DNA from 2 places in the Pseudomonas sp. FBCC-B1667 genome. Region 1 is predicted to be linked to the other one. Evidence: riboswitches for the same ligand, from Rfam matches in the RefSeq annotation. Region 1 holds a riboswitch; the other holds the start of a gene.
The links. A riboswitch is a leader RNA that binds a small molecule or an ion and turns the genes downstream of it on or off. The one in region 1 is predicted to bind cobalamin.
Positions count from the first base shown of each region.

Region 2: it holds a riboswitch for cobalamin, as region 1 does, so the genes downstream of both, cobO (cob(I)yrinic acid a,c-diamide adenosyltransferase) here and NL116_RS17470 (CbtB domain-containing protein) in region 1, are expected to answer to the same signal.

Region 1 covers NZ_CP101437.1:3,792,393-3,808,313, forward strand. Annotated here, with positions in the region: gene NL116_RS17420 (TerC family protein) at 1-962, opposite strand, end outside; gene NL116_RS17425 (LysR family transcriptional regulator) at 1,220-2,086, opposite strand; gene NL116_RS17430 (MFS transporter) at 2,197-3,735, shown strand; gene NL116_RS17435 (DUF2790 domain-containing protein) at 3,799-4,056, shown strand; gene NL116_RS17440 (MerR family transcriptional regulator) at 4,047-4,457, opposite strand; gene NL116_RS17445 (NADH:flavin oxidoreductase/NADH oxidase family protein) at 4,535-5,758, shown strand; gene NL116_RS17450 (vWA domain-containing protein) at 5,809-6,354, opposite strand; gene NL116_RS17455 (magnesium chelatase ATPase subunit I) at 6,474-7,472, opposite strand; gene cobN (cobaltochelatase subunit CobN) at 7,534-11,391, opposite strand; gene cobW (cobalamin biosynthesis protein CobW) at 11,395-12,456, opposite strand; cobalamin riboswitch at 12,557-12,768, opposite strand; cobalamin riboswitch at 12,962-13,189, shown strand; gene NL116_RS17470 (CbtB domain-containing protein) at 13,309-13,500, shown strand; gene NL116_RS17475 (CbtA family protein) at 13,512-14,219, shown strand; gene NL116_RS17480 (cobalamin biosynthesis protein) at 14,216-14,629, shown strand; gene cobM (precorrin-4 C(11)-methyltransferase) at 14,710-15,456, shown strand; gene nfuA (Fe-S biogenesis protein NfuA) at 15,532-15,921, opposite strand, start outside.
Region 2 covers NZ_CP101437.1:2,002,196-2,018,116, reverse strand. Annotated here, with positions in the region: gene cbiB (adenosylcobinamide-phosphate synthase CbiB) at 1-720, opposite strand, end outside; gene bluB (5,6-dimethylbenzimidazole synthase) at 717-1,367, opposite strand; gene NL116_RS08990 (cobyrinic acid a,c-diamide synthase CobB) at 1,364-2,764, opposite strand; gene cobO (cob(I)yrinic acid a,c-diamide adenosyltransferase) at 2,775-3,386, opposite strand; cobalamin riboswitch at 3,468-3,701, opposite strand; gene NL116_RS08980 (hypothetical protein) at 3,856-4,440, shown strand; gene NL116_RS08975 (PQQ-dependent sugar dehydrogenase) at 4,509-5,822, shown strand; gene NL116_RS08970 (C40 family peptidase) at 5,847-6,383, opposite strand; gene NL116_RS08965 (C40 family peptidase) at 6,549-7,175, opposite strand; gene hda (DnaA regulatory inactivator Hda) at 7,389-8,093, opposite strand; gene NL116_RS08955 (AI-2E family transporter) at 8,323-9,396, opposite strand; gene NL116_RS08950 (DUF2066 domain-containing protein) at 9,435-10,496, opposite strand; gene purM (phosphoribosylformylglycinamidine cyclo-ligase) at 10,879-11,937, shown strand; gene purN (phosphoribosylglycinamide formyltransferase) at 11,937-12,587, shown strand; gene NL116_RS08935 (DUF3108 domain-containing protein) at 12,596-13,309, shown strand; gene NL116_RS08930 (trans-sulfuration enzyme family protein) at 13,375-14,550, opposite strand; gene NL116_RS08925 (pyridoxal-phosphate dependent enzyme) at 14,547-15,921, opposite strand, start outside.

The sequences.
Region 1 (15,921 bases):
GCCAGGTCGATGTAATCAACGTCGGCACGTACGGTCATCAACGTGCGGATCGGCCGTTCCGCCAGTTGCAGCACGCCGCTGATCATCACCCGCTCGCGGCGGTCGAACAGTGCTTCGCCCGATGCCTCGCCGTTGTCCAGCAGGTCGGCAACCTCCTCGCCGACCTCCTCCACCGCCATGCTGCGGCCGCCGAGCAAACGCAACACTGCATGGGCCGTGCGTTCACGCATGGGCCGCAGCCCCTGCAGAGACTTTTTGCGGCGAGCGCGGGCGATCTGGTTGAACACTTCGATCAGGATCGAGAAACCGATGGCGGCATACAGATAACCTTTCGGAATGTGGAAACCCAACCCTTCGGCCGTCAACGCGAAGCCAATCATCATCAAGAAGCCCAGACAGAGCATGATCACTGTCGGGTGCGCGTTGACGAAACGGGTCAGCGGTTTGCTGGCGACGATCATCAAGCCGATGGAAATGATCACCGCGATCATCATCACCGCCAGTTCATCGACCATGCCCACCGCGGTAATCACCGCGTCGAGGGAGAACACCGCATCGAGCACCACAATCTGCGCCACGATCGGCCAGAACATCGCGTACGCGGCGTTGGCCGAGCGCTGGCCGACATGCCCCTCAAGCCGCTCGTGCAATTCCATGGTGGCCTTGAACAACAGGAATACACCACCGAACAGCATGATCAAATCACGGCCGGAGAAGCTCTTGTCGAACACCTCGATCAGCGGTTGCGTCAAGGTAACCAGCCACGAAATACTCGCCAGCAGGCCCAGGCGCATGATCAGCGCCAGCGACAAACCGATGATTCGCGCACGGTCGCGCTGCTCGGGCGGCAGTTTGTCCGCAAGGATGGCGATAAACACCAGGTTGTCGATGCCAAGCACCAGCTCCAGCACAATCAACGTCAACAAGCCCAGCCAGGCGGTGGGGTCAGCTAACCATTCCATAAAAACGTCTCGATCTCTTCAGTGAATTCAGAATGCCGGGCACGGCAAAGCGCGGCGCAGAGGCCGTGGGGTTGCCATGACTAGGTGTTTTGAAGGTCGAAAGACCGAATGTTTCAAGCACGCGCATTGGCGCGATGAGGAAGGATGACCGGGAGGCTCCAAGAGGGTGTTCATGCAAGTCCTGAAAGACAAAAGGACTCGAATCGTACAGGCGAAATCGCCAATTCCTACAATCAAAATCATTTCAAGATCTGTAGTCAACGATGCCTGACCTGCTTGATAAACCTCATCACTGCTGCCGACTTCTCGAATCGCCGATGGATCAACGACAACCAGGAGGTTGCTTTATAACCGCTGATCGGCCGATAGAGCACACCGGGCAACCCCACATGCCCGACCACCGATTCGGGGACCACTGCTACGCCCTGTCCCAGCGACACCAAGGCAATCACCGCCACCAATCCGCCCGGTTGCGCGCCTAATGTCGGGGAGAATCCCCCGGCAACGGCCACTTGCAACGTGCCGCTGATTTGCTCCGGCAGGATGAACGTCTCGTTCTGCAGATGCTCCGGGCCGATGTCGGGCAGACGGCACAGCCAGGACTCGGTCGACAGCGCCAGGACAAAGCCTTCTTCGTCGAGGCGAATGGCTTCCAGTCCTTCGGGCAGCGTCATCGGCGAACGGACGTAGCCCAAGTCGAATCGACCATCGAGCACCATCGCCGGCAAGGTGGCCATGGGACTCTCCCGCACATTCAGGCTCACGTCGGGGCATTCGCGGCTGAAGGCTTGCACCTGTTTTTGCAGCAAACCGGAAAACACCGCCGAGGCCACGTAACCGAGTTCGATATGACCAATATCGCCACGCCCCGCCCTTTGCGCATTGCGCTGCGCATACTCGAATTGGCGCACGGTCGCCTCGGCCTCGCTGACTAACGCTGTCCCCGCTTCGGTCAGTCTCACGTCTCGCTGCTGGCGCAGGAACAATCGAGTGCCCAGCTCGCTTTCCATGTCCTGGATCTGCCGGCTCAGGGTCGGCGGTGCGATACCCAGCTGTTCGGCGGCGCGGGTGAAATTGCGCTGCCGGGCGACGGCCAGGAAGTAGCGAAAATGGCGAATATCCATGTGCGTTAGCTCAAAGGTAATGAAGTGACGATCCGCGCCTAACACAGCCAGCGGTGCTCGACGATAAGCTGCACCGACCTCCACCGTAAAGAGTTGCCGCCATGTCCGCCATACCCAAGGTGAGCCCGCGCCTTACATTACTCACAGCCTCAGGTGTCTGCTCGCTGATCGTGCTCGACACCAACATCGTCGCGGTCACCCTGCCGACCATCGCACGGGACCTGGGCGCCAATTTTGCCGACATCGAGTGGGTGGTCAGCGCCTACATGCTGGCGTTCGCTGCCCTGCTGCTGCCGGCAGGAAGCATTGCCGACCGCTTTGGCCGGCAGAAAACCCTGCTCTGGGGCCTGGGTATCTTCATCCTCGCCTCCCTCGGTTGCGGAGCGGCGCCCAACGCGTTGTTCCTCGACATTGCCCGGGCGATCAAAGGCGTGGGCGCAGCGCTGTTGCTGACCTCGGCCCTGGCTTCCATCGGCCACACCTTTCACGATGAAGCCGAACGGGCCAAGGCCTGGGCATTCTGGGGCGCGTGCATGGGCGTGGCGATGACCGCCGCGCCGACCGTCGGCGGGCTGATCACCGAATACGTCGGCTGGCGCTGGATTTTTTACCTTAACCTGCTGGTGGGATTGTTCTTGATGCTCATGGTCTGGCGCGCCGTGCCGGAATCCCGAGACGCCCAGTCCGCGCGCCTCGATCCCTGGGGCAGCCTGGCGTTCAGTGCGAGTTTGCTGTGCCTGATCTGGGGCTTGATCGAGGCCAACCGCATTGGCTGGAGCAACCCGATCACCTACGCCCGGCTCATCGGCGGCGCGGCGCTGTTGGGGTTGTTCGTGGTGATCGAGCGAATGCAACAGCGGCCGATGGTCGACCTGCAACTGTTCAAACACCCACGCTTTATCGGGGCGCTACTCGGCATGTTCGCTTACGCCGGTTGCGCTCAAGTGATGATGACTTTGCTGCCGTTCTACCTGCAAAACGGCCTTGGCTTTTCGGCCATCGCGTCAGGACTCGGAATGTTGCCGTTTGCGTTGACCATGCTGGTTTTCCCACGCATCGGCGCGCGACTCGCCAGCCGATTTTCGCCTGCCGCGCTGATGGCGGGCGGATTAGCCTTGGTCGGCTGCGGCAACTTGCTCAGTGCCTGGGCCGTCAGCAGCGGCGGTTACCTGCCCTTCGCCCTGGCGATTGGCGTATCGGGCGCCGGTGCCGGGCTGCTCAATGGCGACACGCAAAAAAACATCATGGCTTGCGTGCCCCGCGAGCGCACCGGCATGGCTTCTGGCATGAGCACCACCATGCGTTTCAGCGCCATCGTGTTGGCCATCGGGGTCTATGGAGCGTTGCTCTCCAGCCATACCGAGCTGTTGTTGCGCAGCGCTCTATCGACACAAGGCGCGGCATGGCTCAGCCAGACCCAAGGCATCGCGTCGAGGGTGGTGGCCGGCGACATGACAGCGGCACTGAATCTACTCCCGGAAACAGCATGGCCGCTGGTCGAACCATTGGCGCGCCAGGCCTTTGTCGGCGGTTTCAGTCTGTTGCTCTGCGTCGCCGGTGTGCTGGCCTTGGCGGGGTCGCTGGTGGTGGGTACGTTGATGCGCCATCCAGTCCCGGCGCCCAAAAAATTTTCCCTGAGCCTGGAATAAACCTTGGCGGGGCTCGTCGTACTGCCACTGAAATCGCTCAGTAGCCACCACGAGAGCCCTGCCATGAAAAGTTTCCTGTCCGCGCTGTTTCTGATTGCCCTGAGCGGCACCGCATCCGCCGCGTCTGTCGCCACCGCCAGCACCTCGAACGTCGAGGACTACCGCTATTCGAAATCGCTGAACATTGCCAAGGTCGTCAACATCACCAGCGGCGATTATTGCGGCATCGGTCCACGGGAGATGACCTACGTCGACACAATGGGCGCCACTCACGTCCTGCGCTATCAGGCATTCGGTGATTCGTGCATCGATCAGAACTGATGCTTGAGCGATGCCATTACTCGCTCGGCATTCGCTTCGCAGGCCATCCCTTCGGGCCGTGCCTGGATGCCTTCAATCACCCCCAGCAACTTCGCCTTGCTCTGCGCCAGGTGAAGTTGCATGACTTCGATCTGCTCGACCTTGCGCACCAACCCCGCCAGTAACGCTTCGTGCTTGAACTCGCCCGTCACCGTGTCCGGTAACAACTGCTTGAGCTCTTCGAGGCTGAACCCGGCCTGCTGCGCGCACTGAATGATCATCAATGTTTGCAGGACTTGCGCGGGATAGCGCCGGTAGCCATTGGCCGAACGCTCGACCTGACGAATCAACCCCTGAGACTCGTAAAAGCGAATACGCGATGCATTCAACCCGCTCAACTGCGCCAATTCACCAATCTTCATTCCGGCCTCATTTGCCTGCTTGACATTAAAGTTAACTTTAAGCTTAGCCTCTGCTCTTTACTGACGAGGAGTCAAGCATGTCGCCCTTCCATGCGTTAAATCTGCCCAACGGCCAGACCGTCGGCAATCGTATTGCCAAAGCCGCCATGGAAGAAAATCTTGCGGACACCGGGCAAGCACCGTCAGGCGCATTGTTTCAGCTGTATCAGTCTTGGGCCGAGGGCGAAGCGGGCCTGTTGCTGACCGGCAATGTGATGATCGACCGGCGCGCCATGACCGGGCCCGGCGGCGTGGTGCTGGAGGATGAGCGCAATCTGGAACGCTTTCGTCAGTGGGCGACTATCGGCCGATCCGGTGGTGCGCAGTTCTGGATGCAGCTCAATCATCCCGGCCGCCAGACCATGGCCAACCTTGGTCAACAAGCCTTGGCACCGTCGGCTGTGGCGCTGGACCTGGGGGCGTTTTCGAAAATGTTTGCCGAGCCTAAGCCGATGTCCGAGGCCGATATCGCCGAAGTGATCGCACGCTTCGCCACCAGCGCAGCCATCGCCGAAAAGGCCGGTTTCACCGGTGTGCAGATTCATGCGGCCCACGGTTACCTGATCAGCCAATTCCTCTCGCCGTTGACCAATCGCCGCACTGACGGTTGGGGCGGAACACTGGAGAATCGCGCGCGTTTGCTGCTGGAAGTGGTCAGCGCCGTTCGCCGCGCCGTCTCGCCGCAGTGTTGCGTGGCGGTGAAACTCAACTCTGCTGACTTCCAGAGGGGCGGTTTTGACGCCGACGATGCCCGCCAAGTGATTCTGTGGCTCAACGAGCAACACATCGACCTGCTCGAACTCTCCGGCGGCAGCTACGAAGCCCCGGCCATGCAAGGCGAAGCCCGTGATGGACGCACTTTGGCTCGCGAAGCCTACTTTCTGGAAATGGCCGGCGAGCTCGCCAGCGTGGCGAATTTGCCGGTGATGGTAACGGGCGGCATTCGGCGCCTGGCCATCGTCGAACAGGTGCTCGACAGCGGCATTGCCATGGCCGGTATCGGCACGGCGCTGGCGGTTGAACCGCAATTGGTCAAACACTGGCGCGAAGGTCGCAACAGCCATCCGCAACTGCCGCCGATTCTGTGGAAACGCAAGCCTTTGGCCGCGCTGGCGAGTATGGCGGTGGTGAAGTTCCAGCTGCATCGATTGAGTCGCGGACGCAAGCCTCGCCCGCAGGTGTCGGCGGTGTGGGCGTTGATTCTTGACCGGTTGTACAGTGGCCGGCGTACGCGGCAGTACCGCCAGGCGATGGGTCAATAAATACAGACCGAGTCGCCTTCTCGCGATGGGGCGAGTACGAAACCAATAATTCAGCCAGGAATCAGCTCATCAATGTGCCGATAATCCGCTTGTAACTCCGCCGCCATCTGTCTCGCCCGCCCCAACCGGATTGGCCCGCGCTCGATATCAATCAGCAGGCCGGGGCATTCCAGCGTTGGCAATAATGACCACTCCTTCAATCGCCCGTCGGTCAGCAGCAACACACGCTGCTGCTCCGCCGGAAAGCGCTTCTGTCGAGTCGTCAACCAATGCCCCGCCTCACCCAGCGCCGCCAACAACGGCGTACCACCGCCCGCCCCCAAGCCATCGAGCCAGTTGCGCAATCCAGACGATGCTTTCAAGCCTTGCACCTGCCATTTCGGCACATTGCCGCTGGCCGTCAACAATGCTAGCCGCGCACGCTGGCGGTAGGCATCGTCGAATAGCTGCGCGAGCAAACCCTTGGCATCGCTTAATGCCCGATGACGCCGCGTCGAGGCCGAGGCATCGACAATCACCAGCCATAACTCATGGGCGCTTCGAGTGCGCAGCTGAAACAACACATCGCTGCGCTGACGTGGCCGGCCATTGAGCAGGGTGCCGGGCCAGTTGATCGAGCCGCTGCGTGCGGCATGGCGTTTGCCCTGTTTGCCGTTGTCCAGCCGTCCTGAGCGGGGTCTGGCATTCGCCCCCGCGTCAGATCGAGGGCGAATGCCTAGGGCTTTTTTGGCCAGCTCGGCACTTCACGACGGGCGCCAACCGGCAGCGCCTGGGCGGGCATTTCACCCCATTGACCCTGGCCTTCGCTCGGGGCGGAATGTTGCGGCGATGGCGCCTGACTGTTTTGCGGTGCCGGCGGTGATTGCTCACGACGACGATGGCGCAAAGCGAACTCGGCGACGGCGTCGATATCGGTTTCGGCGATCGCGTTTGCTCCGCGCCATGCGGCGTGGGCGCGAGCGGCGCGCAACCACACCAGGTCAGCGCGCAAGCCGTCGACACCGGCGGCAAAACAACGCTCGGTAATCAGCGCCAACGCTTGATCGTCGAGTGGAATGCTTGCCAGGAGGCTACGGGCCTTCTCGCATTGTTCGCGCAGCGACTGCTGCTGGTGTTCCCATTGCGCGCAAAAGTGTTGCGGATCGCTGTCGAAATCCAGCCGCCGACGGATGATCTGGCCCCGTTCAGCCGGTGCTGTGTGACCGCTGAGCGCGACGTTCAGGCCGAAGCGGTCAAGCAGTTGCGGACGCAGTTCGCCCTCTTCCGGGTTCATGGTGCCGATCAGCACAAACTTCGCCGAATGCCGATGGGAGATACCGTCGCGTTCGATCAGGTTGATGCCGCTGGCGGCGACATCAAGCAACAGGTCGACAAGGTGATCGGGCAACAGGTTGACTTCATCGACGTAGAGCACGCCACCGTCCGCCTTGGCCAATACACCGGGAGAGAATTGCGCGCGGCCGTCGCTTAGTGCGGCGTCGAGGTCGAGCGTGCCGACCAGTCGCTCTTCGGTGGCTCCCAGGGGCAAGGTGACAAATTGCCCGCTGGCCAAGAGGTCCGCGAGGCCCCGGGCCAAAGTGGATTTGGCCATGCCGCGCGGGCCTTCGATCAGCACGCCGCCGATTTTCGGATCGATGGCGGTCAGGTACAGGGCGAGCTTCAAATCGTCGGCGCCGACCACGGCGGATAAAGGGAAATGCGAGGTGTCGGTCATCTTCAATACTCGGTCATGGTCGGTGGCAGGTGAACCTTGTACCTGTGGGATTTGCGGTGCATCAACTGTCTTCTTCTATATCCAGCAGCAGGTTTTCCAGCGCCTCGCGGTACTCGCCCGGCTCCTTCCACATCCCCCGCTGCTGCGCCTCCAGCATCCGTTCGGTCATGTCGCGCAAGGCGTGCGGATTGTGCTCGCGAACGAACTCGCGCGTCGCCGGATCAAGCAAATAAGCGTCGGCCAGCAACGCGTACTGGTGATCGTCAATCAGTTGCGTCGTGGCGTCGAAGGCAAACAGATTATCAACCGTCGCCGCCAGTTCAAACGCGCCTTTGTAGCCGTGACGCTTGACCCCGTCGATCCACTTTGGATTTGCCGCTCGGGAGCGGATTACCCGGTTCAGCTCTTCCTTCAAGGTACGGATCTTGGGCAAATCCGGCTGACTGTGATCGCCGTGGTAACTGGCCGCTGTTTCACCGCTGAGGCTTTCCACGGCAGCAAGCATGCCACCCTGGAACTGGTAGTAATCGTTGGAATCGAGCAAGTCGTGTTCGCGGTTATCCTGGTTTTGCAGCACCGCTTGCACCTGGCTCAAGCGCTGGGCGAATTGTTCGCGGGCCGCTGTGCCTTCGTCGGAACCCCCGTAAGCATAGCCGCCCCAATTCAGGTAAACCTCGGCCAGGTCGTCACGGCTTTGCCACAGGCGCCCGTCGATGGCGCCCTGGACGCCGGCGCCATACGCACCGGGCTTGGCACCAAAGATTCGCCAACCAGCCTGGCGGTTCGCGGCGTCCTCATCCAGGCCCGATTGCATCAACGCTTCACGCTCGGCGCGCACTTTGGCGGCCAAGGGGTTGAGGTCGTCGGGTTCATCCAGTGCCGCGACCGCTTGCACCGCGGCGTCGAACAGGCGGATCAGGTTGGCGAACGCATCGCGGAAGAACCCGGAGACACGCAAGGTCACGTCCACGCGTGGACGGTCGAGCAGGCTCAGCGGCAGAATTTCGAAATCGTCGACCCGCTGGCTGCCCGTGGCCCAGACCGGACGCACGCCCATCAGCGCCATGGCTTGAGCGATATCGTCGCCGCCGGTGCGCATGGTCGCGGTGCCCCAGACGGACAGGCCGAGCTGGCGCAGGTGATCGCCGTGGTCTTGCAGGTGTCGTTCGAGGATCAGGTTGGCTGACTGGAAGCCGATACGCCACGCGGTGGTGGTGGGCAGGTTGCGCACATCCACCGAATAGAAGTTGCGCCCGGTCGGCAGCACGTCCAGGCGGCCGCGACTGGGTGCGCCGCTCGGACCGGCGGGGACGAAGCGGCCATTCAAGGCGTCAAGCAGGCCGCGCATTTCTGCGGGACCGCAAGCGTCGAGCCGTGGTGCGACCACTTCACGCAGGCTGTCGAGGATGTCGTCCACTTCAGACCAAACCGCCTCTTGTACGAGTGAGCCTGCTCGCGATAGCGGTGGGTCAATCGACATCAATGGTGGAGGGTGAACCGCATCGCGAGCAGGCTCACTCCTACAGGGATCGGGTTCAGCATCCAGCGTTTGGGTGATGAGTCGAGCGGCAAACAACTCGAGGCGTTCACGGGTATCACCTGCCGTGCGCCAAGCTTCATCGGTGAGGGTTTGCAGTTCAATGGGGCGCGGCCCTTCCCAAGGCTCGGCCAATCCACAATCCAGCGGATCAAACCCCAGCTCAAACGCTTTCGCCAACGCCCGCAGCAAGCTCGATTGCGCGCCACGGCCATCGCCACGTGGAATCCGCAGCAAGGCCAGCAAGGTGTCAATGCGCAACCGCCCGGTCGGTGATTCGCCGAAGATGTGCAGGCCGTCGCGAATTTGCGACTCCTTCAAATCGCACAGGTAGGTGTCCAAGCGTGGCAACCAGATCGCCGCATCGGCATCACTGTCGAGTTTTTCGTCCAGTTGCAGTTCGCGATCAATGTGCGTATCGCGCACCAGTTGCAGGATGTCGCGCTGCAACTCCCGGGCACGACGTGGATCGAGCAGTTGTGCTTCGTAATATTCGTCGGCCAGCAGTTCGAGGTTGCGCAGCGGACCGTAGGTTTCAGCGCGGGTCAGCGGCGGCATCAGGTGATCGATGATCACCGCTTGGGTGCGACGCTTGGCCTGAGCGCCCTCGCCCGGATCGTTGACGATAAATGGATAGATGTTCGGCAGCGGCCCCAGCAATGCATCCGGCCAGCAGTTTTCCGACAACCCGACACCTTTGCCTGGCAGCCATTCGAGGTTGCCGTGCTTGCCGACGTGAATCACGCCGTGGGCACCGTAGGTGTTGCGCAGCCAGAAGTAGAACGCCAGATAGCCGTGAGGCGGCACCAGATCCGGATCGTGATACACCGCGCTCGGGTCGACCTGATAGCCGCGCGCCGGTTGAATGCCGACGAAGGTCAGGCCGAAGCGCAGCCCCGCAATCATCATCCGTTCGCCACGGTACATCGGATCGTTTTCGGGTGTGCCCCAGCGTTCCAGCACGGCCTGGCGATTGGCCTCGGGCAAGGCGTCGAACAGGCGGTTGTAGTCGTCGAGCGCGAGGCTTTGATGACATGGTCGCTGGTCAAGGGTATCGAGGTCGTTGCTGACGCCGCCAAGCAATTGCCGGATCAATGCGGTGCCGCTGTCCGGCAACTCGGCCGGCAACGGATAACCTTCCTGATGCAGCGCACGCAGAATGTTCAACGCTGCGGCCGGCGTGTCGAGGCCGACACCATTGCCGATCCGTCCATCGCGGGTCGGGTAGTTGGCAAGGATCAGGGCGATGCGTTTTTCGCTGTTCGGCACCCGCGCCAGATCGATCCAGCGCCGCGCCAGTTCGGCGACGAAATCCATGCGTTCCGGTTGCGGTCGATAGCACACCACGTCCGACTGACTGCGCTCGCTGCGCCACGCCAGATCCTTGAAACTGATTGGGCGGCTGATAATCCGACCGTCCAGCTCCGGCAACGCGATGTGCATCGCCAGATCACGCGGGCCAAGGCCCTGCTCGCTGGCACGCCACCCGGGCTCGTTGTCCTGAGCGCAAATCGCCTGGATCACCGGAATGTTGCGGCGAAACGGTCGCAGGTGCGGGGCTTCGGGGCTGGACTGGGCGAAACCGGTGGTGTTCAGAATCACCCCCGCCTCGACGTCATCCAGCCAATCCTCGACCACCGTCAGGCAGCCGGGTTCTTTCAAACTGGCCACGGCTATTGGCAAAGGGTTCAACCCGGCGGCTTGCAACCGCTGGCAGAACACATCAATGAAATCGGTATTCGCCGCTTGCAAATGCGAGCGGTAAAACAGCACCGCCGCCACCGGTTGATCGGCTTGCCAGTCGGCTTGCCAATCGCTCAGCTCAGCGGGACTTTTGTGCGGGTGATAAATCGCGGTGCGCGGCAGCACTTGCGGCTCGGCCCAGGCGTAATCGCGACCCAGCCAACGAGTGGCGAGGCAGCGGAAGAAATCCAGGGCATTGCCCATGCCGCCCTGTCGCAAAAACTGCCAGAGCCGATCACGGTCGCAGGCCTCGACGGTACTGAGGTCGCTGAGTTCCGGATCCGGACGATCATCGCCCGGCACCAGAATCAGCTGCACGCCCCGCTCGGACAATTGCACCAAACGCTCGACGCCATAACGCCAATAGGCAATCCCGCCGTGCAGCGAGATCAGAATCACCTTGGCGTGGCGCAGTACTTCGTCGACATACACATCGACCGAGGCGTGATTCTGCACCTGCATCGGGTTGGCCAGGCGTACGCTCGGGTAATCGTCGGGCAGTTGCTGCGCGGCTTCGGCGAGCAGCGCCAGGCTGGAGTCGCCGCTGCACAGGATCACCAGCTCGGCGGGGGTTTGTCCGAGGTCGGCGATGTTGTCATCCGACACGAAGCCGCCGGGCTGGGTCCTGAGCAGGTGCATGGCTTAAACGCTAAGCGCGGCGCGCAATTGCGCTTCGAGTTGCACAGCGTCCAATTCCTGGCCGATCAGCACCAGGCGTGTGGTGCGCGCTTCCTCGGCGCCCCACTGACGATCGAAGTGTTTGTCGAAACGCGTGCCCACGCCCTGGATCAGCAAACGCATCGGCTTGTTCGGGATCGCGGCGAAACCTTTGACGCGCAGGATGCCGTGTTTGACCACCAGTTGGGTCAGCGCATCCATCAGCAGGCTTTCGTCGGCTTGCGGCAGCTCGATGGAGATCGAGTCGAACGCATCGTGGTCGTGATCGTCTTCGCCGTCATGGTGATGATCGTGATGGCTGTGACGGCTGTCGATGTGTTCTTCGGAGCCGGCGCCAAGGCCGATCAACACGTCCAGTGGCACGCGACCGCTGCTGGCTTCGATGACTTTCACCGCTGGCGGCAGTTCTTCGGCGACTTCGAGGCGCACGCGGGCCAGGTTTTCAGGGCTGATCAGGTCGGCCTTGTTGAGGATCACCAGGTCGGCGCTGGCCAGTTGGTCGGCGAACAGTTCGTGCAGCGGCGATTCGTGGTCCAGGTTCGGGTCGAGTTTGCGCTGGGCATCCACTTGATCCGGGAACGCGGCGAAGGTGCCGGCGGCCACGGCCGGGCTGTCGACGACGGTGATCACCGCATCGACGGTGCAGGCGCTGCGGATTTCTGGCCATTGGAAAGCCTGTACCAGCGGCTTGGGCAGGGCCAGGCCCGAGGTTTCGATAAGAATGTGGTCGAGATCACCGCGACGGGCGACCAATTCGCGCATCACCGGAAAGAATTCTTCCTGGACGGTGCAGCACAGGCAGCCGTTGGCCAGTTCGTAGACGCGACCGTTGGCTTCTTCTTCAGTGCAGCCGATGGAGCACTGCTTGAGGATTTCGCCGTCGATGCCCAGCTCGCCGAACTCGTTGACGATCACTGCAATGCGACGGCCCTGTGCGTTGTCGAGCATGTGCCGCAGCAAAGTGGTTTTGCCCGAGCCGAGGAAGCCGGTAACGATGGTGACGGGGAGTTTGGCCAGTGTTTTCATCGGATGCCCTTTGGCAAGGTGGCGGGCATACGGGACGACAACCGCCGCAGCACACGCTGCACGGAAGATTTCGCCACCGGATCACCCCGCCCGGTTGAAAGTCAGAATCTGTGTCGAGGCAGGTCTCCTGGCTGACGGCTGGCCAGTCGTTTGACTGGCGGTTGCTGCGCCTTCCCGCTCGCGCCATGGCTGGCGCATGCAGTGGCATGGCAGAAACTGAACCGTTCACAGTTGCGGGGGCAGCCGCGGCATTGACCGCGTTCCCTTCTTAGCTTCGGCAAACGCCGAAGAACCTCGAAAGCGCAAGGCTACGCATCGCGCTGGGGCGGGTCAATGTTCACATGACATTGGCGGCGCGCCCTTCGCGAGCAAGCCCGCTCCCACACTTGACCGAGTTCCTTCAGAGGCATGCGGTCGAATGTGTGCGGGCTTGCTCGTGAAGGAACCACCTCGGTTCCAAGTTGAGAACCTTTGCCAATTGACGCGAATCCCCCGCCCATGCTCTCCTACGCATCTTGTTACGGGTGCCCTTCACAGGGTGAAACGGGAAACCGGTGATTCATGTGCTTTACTCAAAGCCATGTCAGTCCGGTGCTGCCCCCGCAACGGTAAGCGAGCGAAGCATCAAATCCACTGTGCCAGCAGTTCGGCATGGGAAGGTGATGCTTGCAGGTCAAGGCGAAAGCCAGCGCCCCTCGTGAGCCCGGAGACCGGCCCGCAACACAAAGTGACCGTTACGGCCACTGAACAACAAACCCGCGGTGGGCGGGCGCTGTTTAAACGTCTGCGTGCCCGGTTCGCAGGGGTTTCCATGCGCCCTATTCACCCGCTGACAGACCAGAGGGATGCGCCATGTCGATTATCAGTAGCACCGGCCACACAACCACCAGCACCACTTCTACCCTGACTCAACGCCTGACCGCCGCCCTCTGCGCGTCGATCCTGGGCGCGTGCCTGGTGTATTTCGCCGGTTTCTCGCACATCGAAGCCGTGCACAACGCCGCTCACGACACCCGTCACAGCTCCGCGTTCCCGTGCCATTGAGAGCTGACAACATGATCAAGCGCATTGCGCAAACCGCAGGGTTTACAGGGCTCCTGGCCGCCCTGCTGCTGACCCTGCTGCAAAGTTTCTGGGTCGCACCGCTGATTCTTCAGGCGGAAACGTACGAGAAATCCGAGCCGACAGCGGTTCAACCCCATGAACACGCCGACGGCGCCATGGCCGCGCACACCCACGACGCGGAAGCCTGGGAACCGCAAGATGGCTGGCAGCGCGTGCTGTCGACCACTGGCGGGAATCTGGTGGTGGCGGTTGGTTTTGCCCTGATGCTCGCGGGCCTCTACACCCTGCGCGCACCGACCAAAACCTCTCAGGGGCTGCTCTGGGGTCTGGCCGGTTATGCGACGTTCGTACTGGCGCCGACCCTGGGCCTGCCACCGGAACTGCCGGGCACTGCGGCGGCGGATTTGGCGCAACGGCAGATCTGGTGGATCGGTACTGCCGCGTCCACCGCTGCCGGCATCGCCCTGATCGTGTTCAGCCGTCACTGGATGATGAAAGTGCTGGGTGTTGCCATTCTGGCCGTCCCGCACGTGATTGGCGCGCCACAACCGGAAGTGCATTCGATGCTCGCGCCGCACGCCTTGGAAACTCAATTCAAAATCGCTTCGCAGTTGACCAACGTCGCGTTCTGGCTGGCCCTGGGCCTGATCAGCGCCTGGTTGTTCCGCCGCAAAAGCGACGACCAATATCACGCATGACCGATGCCAGCACAGTGCCGACGTTAGTGGTCGGCCTGGGCTGCCAGCGAGGCTGCCCCGCCAGCACGCTGCGGGCATTGCTTGATCAAGCGCTACAGGCTCATCAGATCGGGCTTCACGAGATAAAGGCACTCGCCAGCATTGACCTGAAGCGCGACGAACCTGGCCTGATCGAACTCGCGGAACAGCTCAGCCTGCCGTTGATGTTCTTCAGCAGTGAACAATTGGCCGGGTATCACACCCGCCTCAGCCATCGTTCCGACATCGCGTTCGAGCGCACCGGCTGCTACGGCATAGCGGAAAGTGCCGCCCTGGCACTCGCCGAACAACTGACTCAGGCACCGGCAAAGCTGCTGATTCCCCGACAAAAATATGCGCAAGCGACCCTGGCGTTGGCCGGCGCTGCGTAAAATCCCCGATAATCGTGCTTTCGATCATGAGCAATCTTCATCTGAAGCGTTGCCCAGCCCCTTTTTTCACAGGAACGACCATGACTGTCTTCTTCATTGGCGCAGGTCCCGGCGACCCGGAACTGATCACAGTCAAAGGCCAGCGGTTGATTCGCAGTTGCCCGGTGATCATCTATGCCGGCTCCCTCGTGCCCGCGGCCGTGCTGGATGGCCATCACGCCGAGCAGGTGTTCAATAGCGCCGAATTGCACCTGGAACAGATCATCGAACTGATCAAAAACGCCCACGCCAACGGGCAGGATGTGGCGCGGGTGCATTCGGGTGATCCGAGTCTGTATGGCGCGATTGGCGAGCAGATTCGCTACCTGCGCGAGTTGGATATTCCGTTTGAAATCATTCCAGGAGTCACGGCGACGGCGGCGTGTGCAGCGCTTTTGGGGGCTGAACTGACCTTGCCGGACATTTCACAGAGCGTGATTTTGACCCGCTACGCCGATAAGACCGCCATGCCGGCGGGTGAAGAACTGGGTAGCCTGGCGCAGCATGGGGCGACCATGGCGATTCATTTAGGTGTGAATCATCTGGAGAAAATCCTCGCTGAACTGCTGCCACATTACGGCGCGAACTGCCCGATTGCGGTGATTCACCGGGCGACGTGGCCAGATCAGGATTGGGTGGTGGGGACGATAGAGGATATTGCCGGGAAGGTTGAAACCAAGGGGTTTCGCCGCACGGCGTTGATTCTGGTGGGACGGGTGTTGGGGAGTGATCACTTTAGTGAGTCGTCGCTGTATCGTGCGGGGCATGCGCATCTCTATCGCCCATAGGGCCCCGGTGAATTTCACCCATAAAAAAACGGCGCTCACGGGGCGCCGTTTTTTAAGTCGCAGTGAACACCTTACTCAGTAGTAGGCGTTTTCTTTCTGCGTGTGGTCAGTCACGTCACGTACGCCCTTGAGCTCCGGAATGCGCTCGAGCAACGTGCGCTCAATGCCTTCCTTCAGGGTCACGTCGGCCTGGCCGCAGCCCTGGCAACCACCACCGAACTTCAGCACGGCGATGCCGTCTTCGACCACATCGATCAGGCTGACCTGACCACCGTGGCTCGCCAGCCCCGGGTTGATCTCGGTTTGCAGGTAATAGTTGATGCGCTCGTTGACCGGGCTGTCGGCGTTGACCATCGGTACTTTGGCGTTTGGCGCCTTGATGGTGAGCTGGCCGCCCATGCGGTCGGTGGCGTAGTCGACTACCGCGTCGTCCAGGAACGCTTCGCTGAACGAGTCGATGTAAGC
Region 2 (15,921 bases), 1.8 Mb from region 1:
CGCCGCCATCACCGGGCCGGCATTCGGACTGTCCCAGGTCGGGCCTTGGGTACGCCAGCATTTCAACGCCAGGCGGGTGTTACCCAGCAGCGCGTAGGTCAACGCCACCAAGCGTGCGGGAATGTAGTTAAGGACGTCATCGATCTTCGCCGCGGCCCAGCCGAAACGTTCGAAGCGTTCATTGCGATAACCCCACATCGCATCCAGCGTGTTGCTCAATCGGTAGAGCACCACACCGGGCGCGCCGGCCACCGCAAACCAGAACAGCGCGGCGAACACCGCATCGCTGCCATTCTCCAGCACCGATTCTGTAGCTGCACGGGCTACTTCGGTTTTATCCAGTTCGCTGGTCTGGCGGCTGACCAGATACCCGACACGCGTACGGGCCTCTTCCAGGTCATCACTGCGCAGCGCCTTGGCCACCGGCTCGACATGTTCACCGAGGCTGCGCATGCCGAGTGCGCAATACAACGCGAGAATCTCGACCACCCAACCGACATAAGGCGCCCAGGACAATGCCGTGGCGAGCAAGGTCAGCGGCACGACCGCAATGACCCACGCGGTAACGCCATGACTGCGCCAGCCGCGTCCACCGCCGTTGAAACGTTGCTCGATTCGCTCGGCAAAACCACCGAACGCCACCAGCGGATGCCAGCGTTTGGGTTCACCCAGCAGCGCGTCCAGCGCTACCGCGGCGACACTCAATAACGCCACGCTCATTGACTCACTCCCCAATAATTTTCATACAGCAATTCGCTAAGCGGACGCGCTTGCGCCCAGCCTTCGAGTACCAGCATCGGCGCCGGATAGAATTCCTTGACCGGCCCCAGACAAAGAACCGCCAACGGTTTGGCCCCGGCCGGCAAACCCAGCAGGTCCGCCAGCGCTTGCGGTTCGAACAGCGACACCCAGCCCATGCCAAGGCCTTCGGCGCGGGAGGCCAGCCACAGGTTCTGGATCGCGCAGGACAACGAGGCCATGTCCATTTCCGGCAAGGTGCGACGGCCGAAGATGTGGCGCTCGCGATCATCCATCAGCGCGGCGACCAGCACCTCGGCGCAGTCGTTGATGCCTTCGACCTTGAGCTTCATGAATTCGTCCGTGCGCTCGCCGAGGGCGTCGGCGGTGCGGATGCGTTCTTCTTCGACCAGTTGCTGGATCTTCCCGCGAAGGGCTCGGTCGCTGATGCGGATGAAGCGCCAGGGCTGCATCAGGCCGACACTGGGTGCCTGGTGTGCGGCTTCGAGCAGACGGCGCAACAGTTCGGGCTCGACCGTGCCGCCGCTGAAGTGACGCATGTCGCGGCGTTCGGCGATGGCGCGGTAGACCGCTGCGCGTTCGGCTTCAGAGAATGCGTTGTCGCTCATGGCCTCTTCGCGAGCAGGCTCGCTCCCACAGTGGACCGCATTTCTTCAGACAATCCACTTTCTAATGCAGGAGTGAGCCTGCTCGCGATGGCGTCCTCAAGGTCAGGCACAAACAGCGCGGCAACCGCCGATGGATTGGACGGAAAATAAAAGTGCACATAAGAAGCCGTCATCCGCCCCTCGCGATAAACCGCCTCCGCTCCCCGCCCGCCATTCGGGCTCAGGCCACGCGCAATCGGCTCAAGCTCGGTACTGGTCAGGGAATGGTGATACGTGTGGCCACGCAACGAACCTTCCGGCAATTCCACCGCTTGCAACGCCAACGCGGCCAGACGCTTTTGCATCACCGCGTCGCCCTTCAGCAGCCCCACCAGTTCGGCGCGAGTGCCTTCGACATCCGTTAATGAATCAAGCAAATACAACATGCCGCCACACTCGGCCAACAGCGGTTTACCGGCCGCATGATGCACACGGATCGCGTCGAGCATCGTGGTGTTCTGCGACAGTGCAACATGGTGCAATTCGGGATAACCACCCGGCAGATACAAACTGTCTGCCTCTGGTAATTGGCTGTCACGGATCGGTGAGAAAAACCGCAACTCGGCGCCCATGGCTCGCAATAAATCCAGACTCGCGCCATAAGTGAACGCGAACGCCTCATCACGGGCCACGGCAATTCGCACACCCGCGAGCAACGGCTCGGCAGGGATCACATCCGGGGCGGCAAATTCCACCGCTGGCGGCAGCGCCACCTCGCAACTGCTGGCCAACGCATCGGCCGCCGCATCAAGGCGTAGATCGAGGTCGTTCAACTCGCTGGCTTGAACCAGGCCCAAATGACGGCTCGGCAATTCGATCCCGGTTTCCCGGGACAACGCGCCGTACCAACGCAAGCCTTCGGTCAGGCTGCCTTCGAGCAGTTGCGCATGACGCAATGTGCCGACGCGGTTGGCCAAGACGCCGGCAAACGGCAAGTCCGGCTGATACTTCGCCAGGCCCAACGCCAACGCACCAAAGGTCTGTGCCATGGCGGTGCCGTCAATTACGGCGAGCACCGGCACCCCAAAGTGCCGCGCCAGGTCGGCGCTGGACGGCGTGCCGTCGAACAAGCCCATGACGCCTTCGATGAGGATCAAGTCGGCTTCAGCGGCGGCTTCCCACAACAGTCGACGACTTTCCTGCTCGCCGACCATCCACATGTCCAGTTGATACACCGGCGCACCGCTGGCGCGCTCGAGAATCATCGGGTCAAGAAAGTCCGGGCCGCATTTGAACACGCGAACGTTGCGCCCCTGATTGCGATGCAAACGGGCCAGCGCGGCGGTGACGGTAGTCTTGCCCTGACCGGAGGCCGGCGCGGCAATCAGTACTGCCGGGCAGTGACGACTGTTTTTCATAACGTAGTATTCACAGCTCGACGCCTTTTTGCGCTTTGATCCCGGCCTGGAATGCGTGCTTGATCACGCCCATGTCGGTGACAGTGTCGGCGAGTTCGATCATTTCCGGCCTGGCGCCGCGACCGGTCACTACCACGTGCTGCATCGGCGGACGCGCCTGCAAATCACTGAGCACCTGATCGAGGTCGAGGTAGCCGTGCTTGAGTGCGATGTTCAGTTCATCCAGCACCACCAGACCGATGGACGGATCGCTGAGCAATTCACGGGACACCGCCCAAGCGGCTTCGGCGGCGGCAATGTCACGCTGGCGGTCCTGGGTTTCCCAGGTGAAGCCCTCGCCCATGACGTGGAAACGCACTTGCTCCGGGAAGCGACGGAAGAACAGCTCTTCGCCGGTGCTGTTACGGCCCTTGATGAACTGCACCACACCGCACTGCATGCCGTGGCCCATTGAGCGGGCGAGCATGCCGAACGCCGAACTGCTTTTGCCTTTGCCGTTGCCGGTCAGCACCAGCAACAAGCCGCACTCGTTCGGGGAATTGGCAATGCGTTCGTCGATCACGGCTTTTTTGCGCAGCATGCGCGCCAAATGGCGTTCGTCACGATCTGGGGTATCGGTCATAGGGAGCTCTCCGTTGAGGCTGGATAACGGCGGGCGGGGCACAAGAATAGACGGCAAGAAGCCTGGCATCGCCCACCGTGATGCCGTTGGATGAATCAGGCCGGTCTCCGGGCTCATGAGCGGCGTTGGCCGGACTGCGCGCCTTCCCATGTCGACAACAGACACAGTGGCTCAAGGCGCAGTTTTCACTCATTTACCGTTGCGGGGGCAGCGCCGGGATCGTGACGCTTCGTCGCTTGACGATGGTCACTCACCGGCTTCCCTGTTTCACTCTGTCGGCCACTGCCACAGAGCACCTGAAACAAGCCGCGAAGGTTAGAGGGTTGGGGGTGGAGCGTCAAATAAAGACAAAGCCCCGGCGAGCGATATACTGCCGCCGCTCGATTTACTGACGCCAACTTGCACCGCACGGCCAGCAGTGATATCAAAGAGCCACAAACCCAACAACACAATTACAAGGGTGAGCAACATGCAAGGCATGATTATCAGCAATCCGAAGCTGGAATTCCTGCGACCGGTGCTGGAACGCTGGTTTGACTGTATCGACCGCTACAACTCGGTTCGCGGCGATAACGAAGCGCCTTACTGGCATGACGAAAAGGCTAACCTCGGCCTGCTCAATGCCGCTGCGTGGATGGCGGAAATGGTCACACTGCAAGCCACAACGACACGCAAACAGCACGAAGAAGGCGAGCGCAACGCCCGCGCTGACCTGTTTATCGCCACCGCCGAAGAGCGTGCTTATTTTCAGGCCACTCAACGCTGGCCCAAGGTCAACAGCCTGAACCTGACGCAGGCACTGCAAGACATCACCAGCGACGCCAAACGCATCAGCTACGCCAGCGACCTGAAACTCGGCTGCCTGTTCGTGGCTCCGCAAAAAGCCCAGCAGAGCGCTACCCCTGAAGAACTTCAGGACATGGTCGACGACCTGCAAAAGGAACACTGCTGCGCCGTCGCCTGGTATTTCCCTTACGCCTACCGCAAGTTGCGCAATGAAGCCGGCAACTATCACCCCGGTATCGCGGTGTTGCTCAAGGAAGCTCGCGGCTGATCCATTGAACCATCGCTGCGTATATCTTCTCTATGATTTAAGACACCGCCTTCATAGGGAAGACCCGCATGCGCAAGCCCCCGCTCATACTCGTCATCGTGCTCGCCGGAGGGCTTGCCGCCTGTGGTGAAACCTCCAGCCTGCAAGTCTCCGACGGCACCGGTCCGTCACCCAAGCTGCCCGAACCGAATAAAACCCTGATCCCTACGGTGAACATCGCCCCGGCGATCGGCTGGCCGGCCGGCGCGAAACCCACCGCGGCTGCCGGCACCCAAGTGGCGGCCTTCGCTGAAGGCCTTGATCACCCTCGCTGGCTCTACGTACTGCCCAACGGTGATTTGCTGGTGGCCGAAACCAACGCGCCGCCCAAGCCCGATGACGCCAAAGGCATTCGTGGCTGGGTTATGAAGAAAACCATGAGCCGCGCCGGCGCCGGCGTGCCCAGCCCGAATCGCATCACACTACTGCGAGACAAGGACCACGACGGCATCGCCGAAACCCGTACGGTGTTCCTGGAAAATCTCAATTCGCCGTTCGGCATGACGCTGGTCGGCAATGACCTGTACGTGGCCGACACCGACCGCTTGCTGCGTTTTCACTATGAAAACGGTGATACCGCGATCAAATCGCCACCGATCAAAGTGGTCGATCTGCCGGGGGGCACGCTGAATCATCACTGGACCAAAAACGTCATCGCCAGCAAGGACGGCAGCAAGCTGTACGTCACAGTGGGCTCAAACAGCAACGCCGGTGAAAACGGTCTGGACAAGGAAGAAGGCCGCGCGGCGATCTGGGAAGTGGACCGCGCCACCGGTAATCACCGGATATTTGCCTCAGGGATTCGCAATCCCAACGGCCTGGCTTGGGAGCCTCAAAGCGGCGCGCTGTGGACGGCTGTCAATGAGCGGGACGAAATCGGCAGCGACCTGGTGCCGGACTACATCACGTCGGTCAAGGACGGGGCGTTCTACGGTTGGCCCTTCAGCTATTACGGCCAGCACGTCGACATTCGGGTTGAACCGCAAAACCCGGATCTGGTGGCCAAGGCCATTGCGCCGGACTATGCGGTCGGCCCGCACACCGCTTCGTTGGGCCTCACGTTCGCTGAAGGCAACACCTTGCCCGCGCAGTTCAAGGAAGGGGCGTTCATCGGCCAGCACGGCTCATGGAACCGAAACCCGCACAGCGGTTACAAAGTGATTTTCGTACCCTTCACGGGCGGCAAACCGACCGGGCAACCGGTGGATGTGCTGACTGGATTCCTCAATAAAGACGAGGACGCCATGGGCCGGCCGGTGGGCGTGGTGATCGATCAGCAAGGTGGCTTGCTGGTGGCGGATGATGTCGGCAATAAAGTCTGGCGCGTGTCCGCAACCAAATAACCGCAACCCCCTGTAGAAGTGTGACTAGGGATTGCGCGCCAGGTGCTCAGGCTGCAGAACGCGCTTGGCGCTCAGGTACGCTTTCTGCCAGTACGCCTTGGACAGGCTGTCGAGCTTCACCGTGCCGCCCGTGGCGGGCGCGTGAACGAAGCGTCCTTCGCCGACGTAAATCCCGGCATGGCTGACTTGCGAGCCGCCATTGGTGGCGAAGAAAATCAGGTCACCGGTCTGCAAACCTTCCTTGCCTACATTGGCCGCTTGCATGCTGATCATTTCGCGTGTGGTGCGCGGCAGGGAAATGCCGGCAGCATCCCGGTAGACGTAGCCGATCAGGCCACTGCAATCGAACCCTGAGTCAGGTGTATTGCCGCCCCAGCGGTAAGGCGTGCCCACAAGCCCCAACGCACGAAACAGCACCTCTTCGGCCTCGGGGGAGAATGCTTGAGAAGAACCAAAGACGATGGGAGCACGAACAACCGGCGCAGGAGGCGGTGTGCGGCTGGCGCAGGCGCTGAGCAGCGCTGCGAAGAACATAAGTGCGAGGCGGGCCGACATCGTCATAAGCAGAACATCCTGATCTGGCTGCGGCTATTTCTGCCGGGGAGACAGAAAAGAAAACCGCCTGCGTTGGACGCAGGCGGTTTGCCATCAATATTAGATCAGGATTCTAGCGGCTACGCGGCAAACTTCAAGTAAGACTTTAACTTCGCCTTACAAACTGTACGTTTACTTGCGAGCGGTGACCACGGTCGGGGCCATCGCGAGGGCGCGCTTGGCCTCGATGAAGGTCTTGTTCCAGTAGCTATCGCCCAGGCTATCGACCCGGACACCACCACTTTTGCGGCTACTGGAGTGGATGAACTGGTTGTCACCCAGGTAGATCCCGGCGTGACTGACGCGACCGCGACGACCGTTGGTGGCGAAGAACAGCAGATCACCGGGCTTCAGCGCGCTGCGAGCGACCAGAGGTGCGTTCACGTTGATCATTTCGCGAGTGGAGCGCGGCAGGTTCATGCCCGCTTCTTCACGGAACAGGTAGCCGATGAAACCACTGCAATCGAAACCGGCTTCAGAGGTGCCGCCGAACCGGTAACGGGTACCGATCAGGGACATGCCACGTTCGAGAATGCTGTCGGCCAGAACCGGAAGCTGGTACGACTTGCCGTCGGCAAAGTCAGCCAGTTCTTTATCGGTGGCCAGCTCTTCCTGGAAAAGAACGGAAGAGGATTGCGCGGTAACTGAATTTTTAACCTGCTGCTGTTGCTCTTGCTGGGACACTGGAGAGTGAGCAGCGCAACCGAACAACAGGGTGACGAGTGCGAGAGGCACGAGGGGTGCGAAGCGCTTTAGCATGGGCACGACCGTGGCTGATAGTTGTAAAGAAGTAGAGACTATGCCCGCTATCATCCTCATTTGCAAATTCAATCGAACTTTATGTGACTTATCGGTTTCTCGTTAACATCTAAGCGCTTAAGCCCCTTTTAAACGCTTACGCAGCCTGCAACCTTGTAGGAAAGCGCAGTTTCTGGCGCCTGAAATACGCCGAAACCCCGCCAGGCCTTGGCTTCACCAGCCTAGCGTTTCTTTCAGGAAGGGGATGGTCAGCTTGCGCTGAGCTTGAAGAGAGGCCTGATCGAGACGTTCCAGCAGCTCAAACAGCGCGCTCATACTGCGAGTACCGCGAGTCAAAATAAAATGCCCGACTTCATCGGTCAGGTGCAGACCACGACGCGAAGCACGCAATTGCAAGGCACGCAATTTGTCTTCGTCGGAGAGCGGACGCATTTGAAAGATCAGGGCCAGGGTCAAGCGCGACTTCAAGTCCGCCAGCTTCACCGGCAGTTCGCGCGGCGAGGTCGACGCGGCGATCAGCAGGCGCCGCCCGCTATCGCGCAGGCGATTGAACAGATGGAACAGCGCCTCTTCCCAATCCGCCCGGCCGGCAACCGCCTGCAAATCATCCAGGCAGACCAGTTCGTATTGTTCGAGGTTATCAAGAATCGAGATACCGCGATCCAGCAGTTCGGCCAATGGCAGATACACTGCTGGCTCCCCCAACTGCTCGAAGCGCAGGCAGGCCGCCTGCAATAAGTGCGTACGCCCTACCCCGTCCTTGCCCCAGAGATAAATCAGGCTTTCAGTCCACCCAGCGTCGGCTTCGCATAGCCGCTCGACATAGCCGAGTGCAGCGGCATTGGCGCCTGGGTAGTAATTGATAAAGGTAGCGTCATCACGCAGACGCACACCTAGGGGCAGCTGAATCGGTTTCATGCTGACTGAACAGTTCCAAAGGAACCGTTAGTGGCCTCTGTGTAAAGTTTGCGAAGTTTATACCCGTGACGCTGGCCGCACAATGCGACAGACCACAAGCAAATCAAAGGTTTGCGTTAACGCACTGGTTTTATGACAGTTTTGTTGGCGGTGCATGTGACAGCCACGCGAGGAACGCCAGCCAACCCGGCGATGATCCGGGTTGGCCGCGACGACCGCTCAACAGCCCTTACAGCTGCGGCTCGTCCTCGCCGCTGTACATCTCAGAATCTTTATACAAATCATGTACATGGCGCACCAGCACCATAATCACCGCCGCCACTGGCAACGCCAGCAAAATACCGGTGAAACCGAACAGCTCGCCGCCCGCCAGAATGGCGAAAATCACTGCCACCGGGTGCAGACCGATTCGGTCCCCGACCAACAATGGCGTCAACACCATACCTTCCAGTGCCTGCCCGACCATGAACACCGCGACAATGCCCAACATCGGATAAAGGTCACCATGGAACTGGAACAGACCGGCGATCAACGCCGCACCAATCCCGATGACAAAACCCATGTACGGCACGATCGCGGCCAAACCGGCGATCAGACCGATCAATAGCCCCAACTCCAGCCCCACCAGCATCAGGCCAGACGCGTAGATCACGCCCAGCGCCACCATCACCAGCAATTGACCACGCACAAACGCACCGAGCACTTCATGACATTCACCGGCGAGCTCGACCACGCGCTCTTCGCGATCACGTGGCAGCAGGCTGCGAATCTTCGCCACCATCAGGTCCCAGTCCCGCAGCAGGTAAAAACTCACCACCGGGATCAACACCAGATTGGCCAGCCAGCCAATCAACGCAAGACCGGACGCCGTGGCCTGACTTAACACTACACCGACAATGTCGGTGGTCTGGCCCACGTGCTCGCTGATCGCGGCCTTGAGCTTGTCGAACTTCCAGAAGCCCTCCGACAAACCGAATTTTGACTGCGCCCACGGCAATGCCGTGTGCTGTAACCAGTCGAGCATTTGCGGTGCCAGCTCATACAAGCGAAACAACTGCCGGGCCAACAACGGCACCAACACCAGCAGCAGCGTGGTGAAAATCAGGGTGAACAACGCGAACACCGCCACCACGCCCCATGTCCTTGAAAGCCCGAGTTTCTCCAGCCGATCCACCAGAGGATCGAACAGATAGGCCAGCAGCAGCGCCACCAGAAATGGCGTCAGGATAGGATGCAGCAGCCAGACAAACGCGCAGAGCAGAACCACTCCACCCAACCAGAACCAACGGCGCGTATCGGCCATGTACCACTCCATATGCATCTATATAAAGAAAGAAAACCTTACCAGCGGAATCGCAACTGCGGCGTCGGTGCCGCGGCCGGTGCTGCAGCAGGCGCCGAACCTTGCCCAACCGGCTGAACCGGGGCGACGGGCGCCGTGCCTTCACCGGCCGGCACTTCCTGCAACCTGGCCAGGGACAACTGCGAGCGCAGCTGCTCGGCGCTCCCATTCACCCTGTAAAGGATGCGATCACCGTCAACACGTTGCAGGCGCGCGCCAAACGGGTCGAGCAAGCGCCCCAGCGCCGCGTAGCGTTCCAGGTTCATGCCCTGCACTTCCAGCAATTGCTCGCCCGAAGCCCCTGCCTTGACGACAAACCGCGGCGCCAGTCGCTCGCTGACCGCGAGCATCACCGCATCGGCCACCGCAGCCTGATCCGCGCCTTGCACGCTGCCGGCTTCCTTCTTGTCGCCCAGCCACAAATTCCACTTCGCCTGCCACTGGCCACCCTCCTCCTTGGCATGCACCGCGAGCAAGGCGTCAGCGTTGTAACGTTCCGAGGCATTGTGCAGTGGCGTCGCATCCACACCTTCAAGCGTCGGCGCTGTCGCCACCAACTGCTCACTCAAATCCGCCAGCGGCAAACGCAACGGCAAACCACGATGCTGCGCCGCACGCCGCAATGGCGCAGCACTGGCCTGGCCATCGCCCACCAGGTTCGAACCTTCGGTGGAGTCGTTCAGCCACCAGCCGAGGATCGAAGGCCGATTCGCGCCCCACAACGACAGCCCCGCACGGCGCAACGTCTGCTCGGTGGTGGCCGGATCGAAATCGACCTTCAACACTTCCGGCGGCCCGGCATCAAAGCCGTATTGACTGATGATCTGCTGGGGATCCTTGCGCAACGCCGCCAATCCCGGGCTCTGCGCTGCCTTTGGATCGCCGGTCAGGCGCAGCACCAGCGTGTCCAGCGCGCGCTGGGTCGCCTGGTCACGCTCCTCGGTCGACTGACTGGTGACAGGCTCGCGCACCTGATAAAGACCTTTGACGTTCTCGGCATGGCTCGCGAGGCTGAAAAGGGAAAAACAGCTCAGATACAAAAATTTAGAAAGAAAACGCATGGAAGATTCCTGACGACAAGAGCGGCTGGAACAGACCGCATGAAGACGCTCGAACAGGGCTGTGACCACATCCCTGTGCAAAACATTCACACGGCCGCGATAAGTTTTCGCGCTGTCATAACGATAGACGGTTAATCGGGATACCTTATACAGCCATGCCACACGGCGCTAACACGCTCAATCTCAATTTTTTTTATAGGATATGCCCCTGCTGTCGGCCTGAGGATGGCCGCTGCCCCTCAAGCCTGATAAAATCGCGCGCCTTCGCAGACCGGCAACAGCCGGGCGGCTCGAATTTCGCGTGAGGCAATCGCCCGCGTCGAATTCGGCGTCCCCGCTGGACTCGGTCGTTACCCCTGAATCCCCCCTAAAGGCCTGGATCATGAGCAAGCAACCCTCCCTGAGCTACAAGGACGCCGGTGTAGACATCGACGCCGGTGAAGCATTGGTCGAACGCATCAAGAGCGTCGCCAAGCGCACTGCGCGCCCGGAAGTCATGGGCGGCCTGGGCGGTTTCGGCGCCCTCTGCGAAATCCCGGCTGGCTACAAGCAGCCTGTGCTGGTTTCCGGCACCGACGGCGTGGGCACCAAGCTGCGCCTGGCGCTGAACCTGAACAAGCACGACAGCATCGGCATCGACCTGGTGGCCATGTGCGTGAATGACCTGGTGGTCTGCGGTGCCGAGCCGCTGTTCTTCCTCGACTACTACGCCACCGGCAAACTCAACGTCGAAACCGCGACCCAGGTCGTGACCGGCATCGGTGCAGGCTGCGAACTGTCCGGCTGCTCCCTGGTCGGCGGCGAAACCGCTGAAATGCCTGGCATGTACGAAGGCGAAGACTACGACCTGGCCGGCTTCTGCGTCGGCGTCGTGGAAAAATCCGAAATCATCGACGGTTCGAAAGTCGCTGCCGGCGATGCCCTGCTCGCCCTGCCGTCTTCCGGCCCGCACTCAAACGGCTACTCGCTGATCCGCAAGATCATCGAAGTGTCCGGTGCCGACATCGAAAACATCCAGCTCGACGGCAAACCACTGACCGACCTGCTGATGGCCCCGACCCGCATCTACGTGAAGCCGCTGCTCAAGCTGATCAAGGACACCGGCGCGGTCAAGGCCATGGCCCACATCACCGGTGGTGGCCTGCTGGACAACATCCCGCGCGTTCTGCCAAAAGGCGCTCAAGCGGTGGTTGACGTGGCAAGCTGGACTCGCCCGGCCGTATTCGACTGGCTGCAAGAGAAAGGCAACGTCGACGAAAACGAAATGCACCGTGTGCTGAACTGCGGCGTCGGCATGGTTATCTGCGTGGCTCAAGAGCATGTTGAAACCGCTCTGAACGTTCTGCGTGAAGCCGGCGAGCAGCCTTGGGTCATCGGTCAGATCGCCACCGCTGCCGAAGGCGCGGCTCAGGTTGAACTGAAGAACCTCAAGGCTCATTAATGTCCGCTCCCTGTGATGTCGTGGTGCTGCTCTCCGGCACCGGCAGTAACTTGCAGGCCTTGATCGACAGCACGCGGACCGGCAACAGCCCGGTCCGTATCGCTGCGGTGATTTCCAACCGCGCCGACGCCTACGGCCTGCAACGCGCCAGGGAGGCGGGTATCGACACCCGATCCCTGGATCACAAGGCTTTCGAAGGCCGCGAGGCCTTTGATGCTGCGCTGATCGAGCTGATCGACGCCTTCAACCCCAAACTCGTGGTACTGGCCGGTTTCATGCGCATTCTCAGCGCTGACTTCGTGCGCCACTACGCGGGTCGCCTGCTGAATATCCATCCTTCGCTGCTACCCAAATACAAAGGGTTACACACTCATCAGCGCGCGCTGGAGGCCGGTGACACCGAGCACGGCTGCTCCGTCCACTTCGTCACCGAGGAACTCGATGGCGGACCACTGGTCGTACAGGCAGTAATACCGGTAGAGTTGCACGATTCGCCGCAGAGTCTGGCGCAGCGAGTCCATGCCCAGGAACACCTGATCTACCCGCTGGCTGTTCGCTGGTTTGCCGAAGGTCGTTTATCCCTCGGTGAACAAGGTGCTTTACTGGATGGGAAGTTACTCGCGGCCAGCGGCCACTTGATTCGAAACTAGGAGATATTATGCGTCGCGCCCTGCTCTTCGCTTGCGCTCTGTTTGCCCTGCCCTTTGCGCAGGCAGCGGACCTTCAACCCTTCTCCGCCAGCTACACCGCCGACTGGAAACAACTGCCCATGAGCGGCACGGCTGAACGCAGCCTGAGCCAACAAGCCAATGGCGTCTGGAAGCTCAGCTTCAAGGCGTCGATGATGATCGCCAGCCTGACTGAAGAAAGCACCCTGACGCTGGACAAGAACACCCTGTTGCCTCAGTCCTACCTCTTTGAACGTAGCGGCCTGGGCAAAGCCAAGAAGTCGAATCTGGATTTCGACTGGACCACCAAGATGGTCACTGGCATGGATCGCGGTGACCCGGTCAAGGTCCCGCTAAACACCGGCATGGTCGACAAATCCACTTATCAACTGGCTTTGCAGCGCGACGTCGCCGCCGGCAAAAAAAGCATGAGCTATCAGGTAGTCGACGGCAATGACGTCGATACCTACGATTTCCGCGTGCTGGCCTCGGAAAAGGTCGAGACCAAGGCGGGCAACATCGATGCGATCAAGGTCGAGCGCGTGCGTGACCCGACACAAAACAAGCGCACCACCGTCCTGTGGTTCGCCAAGGACTGGGATTACCTGCTGGTCCGTCTGCAACAGGTTGAAACCGACGGCAAGGAGTACAACATCATGCTCCTCGACGGTACGGTCAACGGTAAATCTGTCAAAGGCAGCTGATACGCGATCGACAGAAAAATCCGGAATCCGCCAAGGGTTCCGGATTTTTTTTGCCTGCCTGAAAGTCAGATCCGCGCCAGCGCCTGCGCCAGATCGGCGCGCAGGTCAGCAACATCCTCAACCCCCACCGACAATCGCACCAGCGCATCGCCAATGCCGAGCTCGGCACGGGTATCGGCGGGGATCGTGGCATGGGTCATGATCGCCGGGTGCTCGATCAGGCTTTCCACCCCGCCCAGACTCTCCGCCAGCGCAAAGATCCGCACCCCCTCCAGAAAGCGCTTGGCGCCTGCCAGGTCGGTGTTCAGATCGAGAGAAATCATCCCGCCAAAACCGCGCATCTGCTGCCGCGCCAGTTCGTGCTGCGGATGTGACGGCAATCCCGGGTAGTAGACCCGCGAGACCTGCGGCTGCTGTTCCAGCCATTGCGCCAGCGCCAATGCGTTGCTGCAGTGACGCTCCATGCGCAATGCCAGGGTCTTCACACCGCGCAGGGTGAGGAAGGCGTCAAACGGCCCGGCGATGGCGCCTACCGCGTTTTGCAGAAAGCCCAGCCGTTCGGCCAACGCCGCATTCTGCCCAACCACCGCGATACCGCCAATCACGTCGGAGTGACCGTTCAAATACTTGGTGCTCGAGTGCACCACGACATCGAAGCCCAGCTCCAGCGGACGCTGGATCCACGGGCTGGCGAAGGTGTTGTCGGCCACGCAAATGATCCCGCGCTGACGGCAAATGCGCGCGATGGCAGCGAGGTCCGTGAGGCGCAGCAACGGATTGCTCGGCGTCTCGACGCAGACCATGCGGGTGTCGTCTTGCAGCGCCGCCTCGAAGGCCGACAGGTCCGTCAGGTCAACGAAACTGAAGCGATGCCCGGCGCTGCGCCGACGCACCTTGTCGAACAGACGGAACGTGCCTCCATATAAATCATTGCCCGAGACGATATGCGAATCGGCATCAAGCAGCTCAAGCACCGTGGAAATAGCCGCCAGCCCGGACGCAAACGCGAACGCCTGGGTGCCGCCTTCAAGATCCGCCACGCAACGCTCCAGCGCAAAGCGCGTCGGGTTATGCGAGCGCCCGTAGTCGAGGCCTTTGTGCACGCCCGGACTTTGCTGCAAATAGGTGGAGTTGGCGTAAATCGGCGGCATCAACGCGCCGGTGGAAGGGTCCGGCACCTGCCCGGCATGGATCACGCGAGTGGCAAAGCCATGGGGCGCAGCATCTGTATCGTGACTCATGTCAGGGATCTCCGTAAATGATTGAGTAGGTCGACGCGGGTAATCAGGCCATGGAAGCCTGAGGCATCGGCAATGATCGCCACCAGACCACGATCGAGTTCTGCCTGCAGCTCAGCCAGGCTGGCAGCGGCCGGCAGGGTTTGCAGTTTGTCGGTCATCGCGCTGGCCACGGTCAAGCGAAAATGCGACGCGTCCTGGTGCACCCGCAGCAGTATGTCGGACTCATCGATCACCCCGACCAGCCGCTGGCCGTCTACCAGCACCGGCAGTTGCGACACGTCAGTCAGACGCATGCGCTGGAACGCAGTCAGCAGCGTGTCGTCCGGACCGACGCTGATCACCCGGCCATCCTCGAAACGGCGCGAGATCAGGTCGCGAAGATCACCGTAGCGCTTGTATTGCAGCAGGCCCTGATCCTTCATCCACTGATCGTTGTAGACCTTCGACAGGTAGCGGGTGCCGGTATCGCAGACAAAACTCACGACCCGTTTCGGCTCGGTTTGCTCGCGACAATAACGCAGCGCCGCCGCCAACAAGGTGCCGGTCGACGAACCGCCGAGGATGCCCTCGGCGCGCAGCAGCTGGCGGGCATGATCGAAGCTTTCTTCGTCGCTGATCGAATACGCGTGGCGCACGCTGGACAGGTCGGCAATTGAGGGAATGAAGTCCTCGCCAATGCCTTCCACCGCCCATGAACCGGGCGTTCCGAGGGTGCCACTGCGGCTGTATTCGGCCATTACCGAGCCGACCGGGTCGGCCAGCACCATCGCCAGGTTCGGCTGCACGCGCTTGAAAAACCGGGTCAAACCGGTCAGCGTCCCGGCCGAACCGACACCGACGACGATGGCATCGACATCATGCTGGGTTTGCGCCCAGATCTCCGGCGCCGTGCTGCATTCGTGGGCCAGCGGGTTGGCCGGATTGTTGAATTGATCAGCAAAAAAGGCGTCGGGAATTTCCTTGGCCAGCCGCGCGGCGACGTCCTGGTAGTACTCGGGATGCCCCTTGCCGACATCGGAGCGGGTGATGTGTACCTCGGCGCCCATCGCCTTGAGGTGCAGGACTTTCTCGGTGGACATCTTGTCGGGCACCACCAACACCACGCGATACCCCTTGGCCCGGCCGACCAGCGCAAGGCCCAGACCGGTGTTGCCGGCCGTGGCCTCAACGATGGTGCCGCCGGGTTGCAGGCGACCGTCGCGCTCGGCGGCGTCGATCATCGCCAGACCGATGCGGTCCTTGATCGAACCGCCGGGGTTTTGTGATTCAAGCTTGAGGAACAGTGTGCACGGGCCGGTATCGAAGCGGCTGACACGCACCAGTGGCGTGTTGCCGATGAGTTCGAGTACGGCGGGGCGGGAGTCGTTTGGC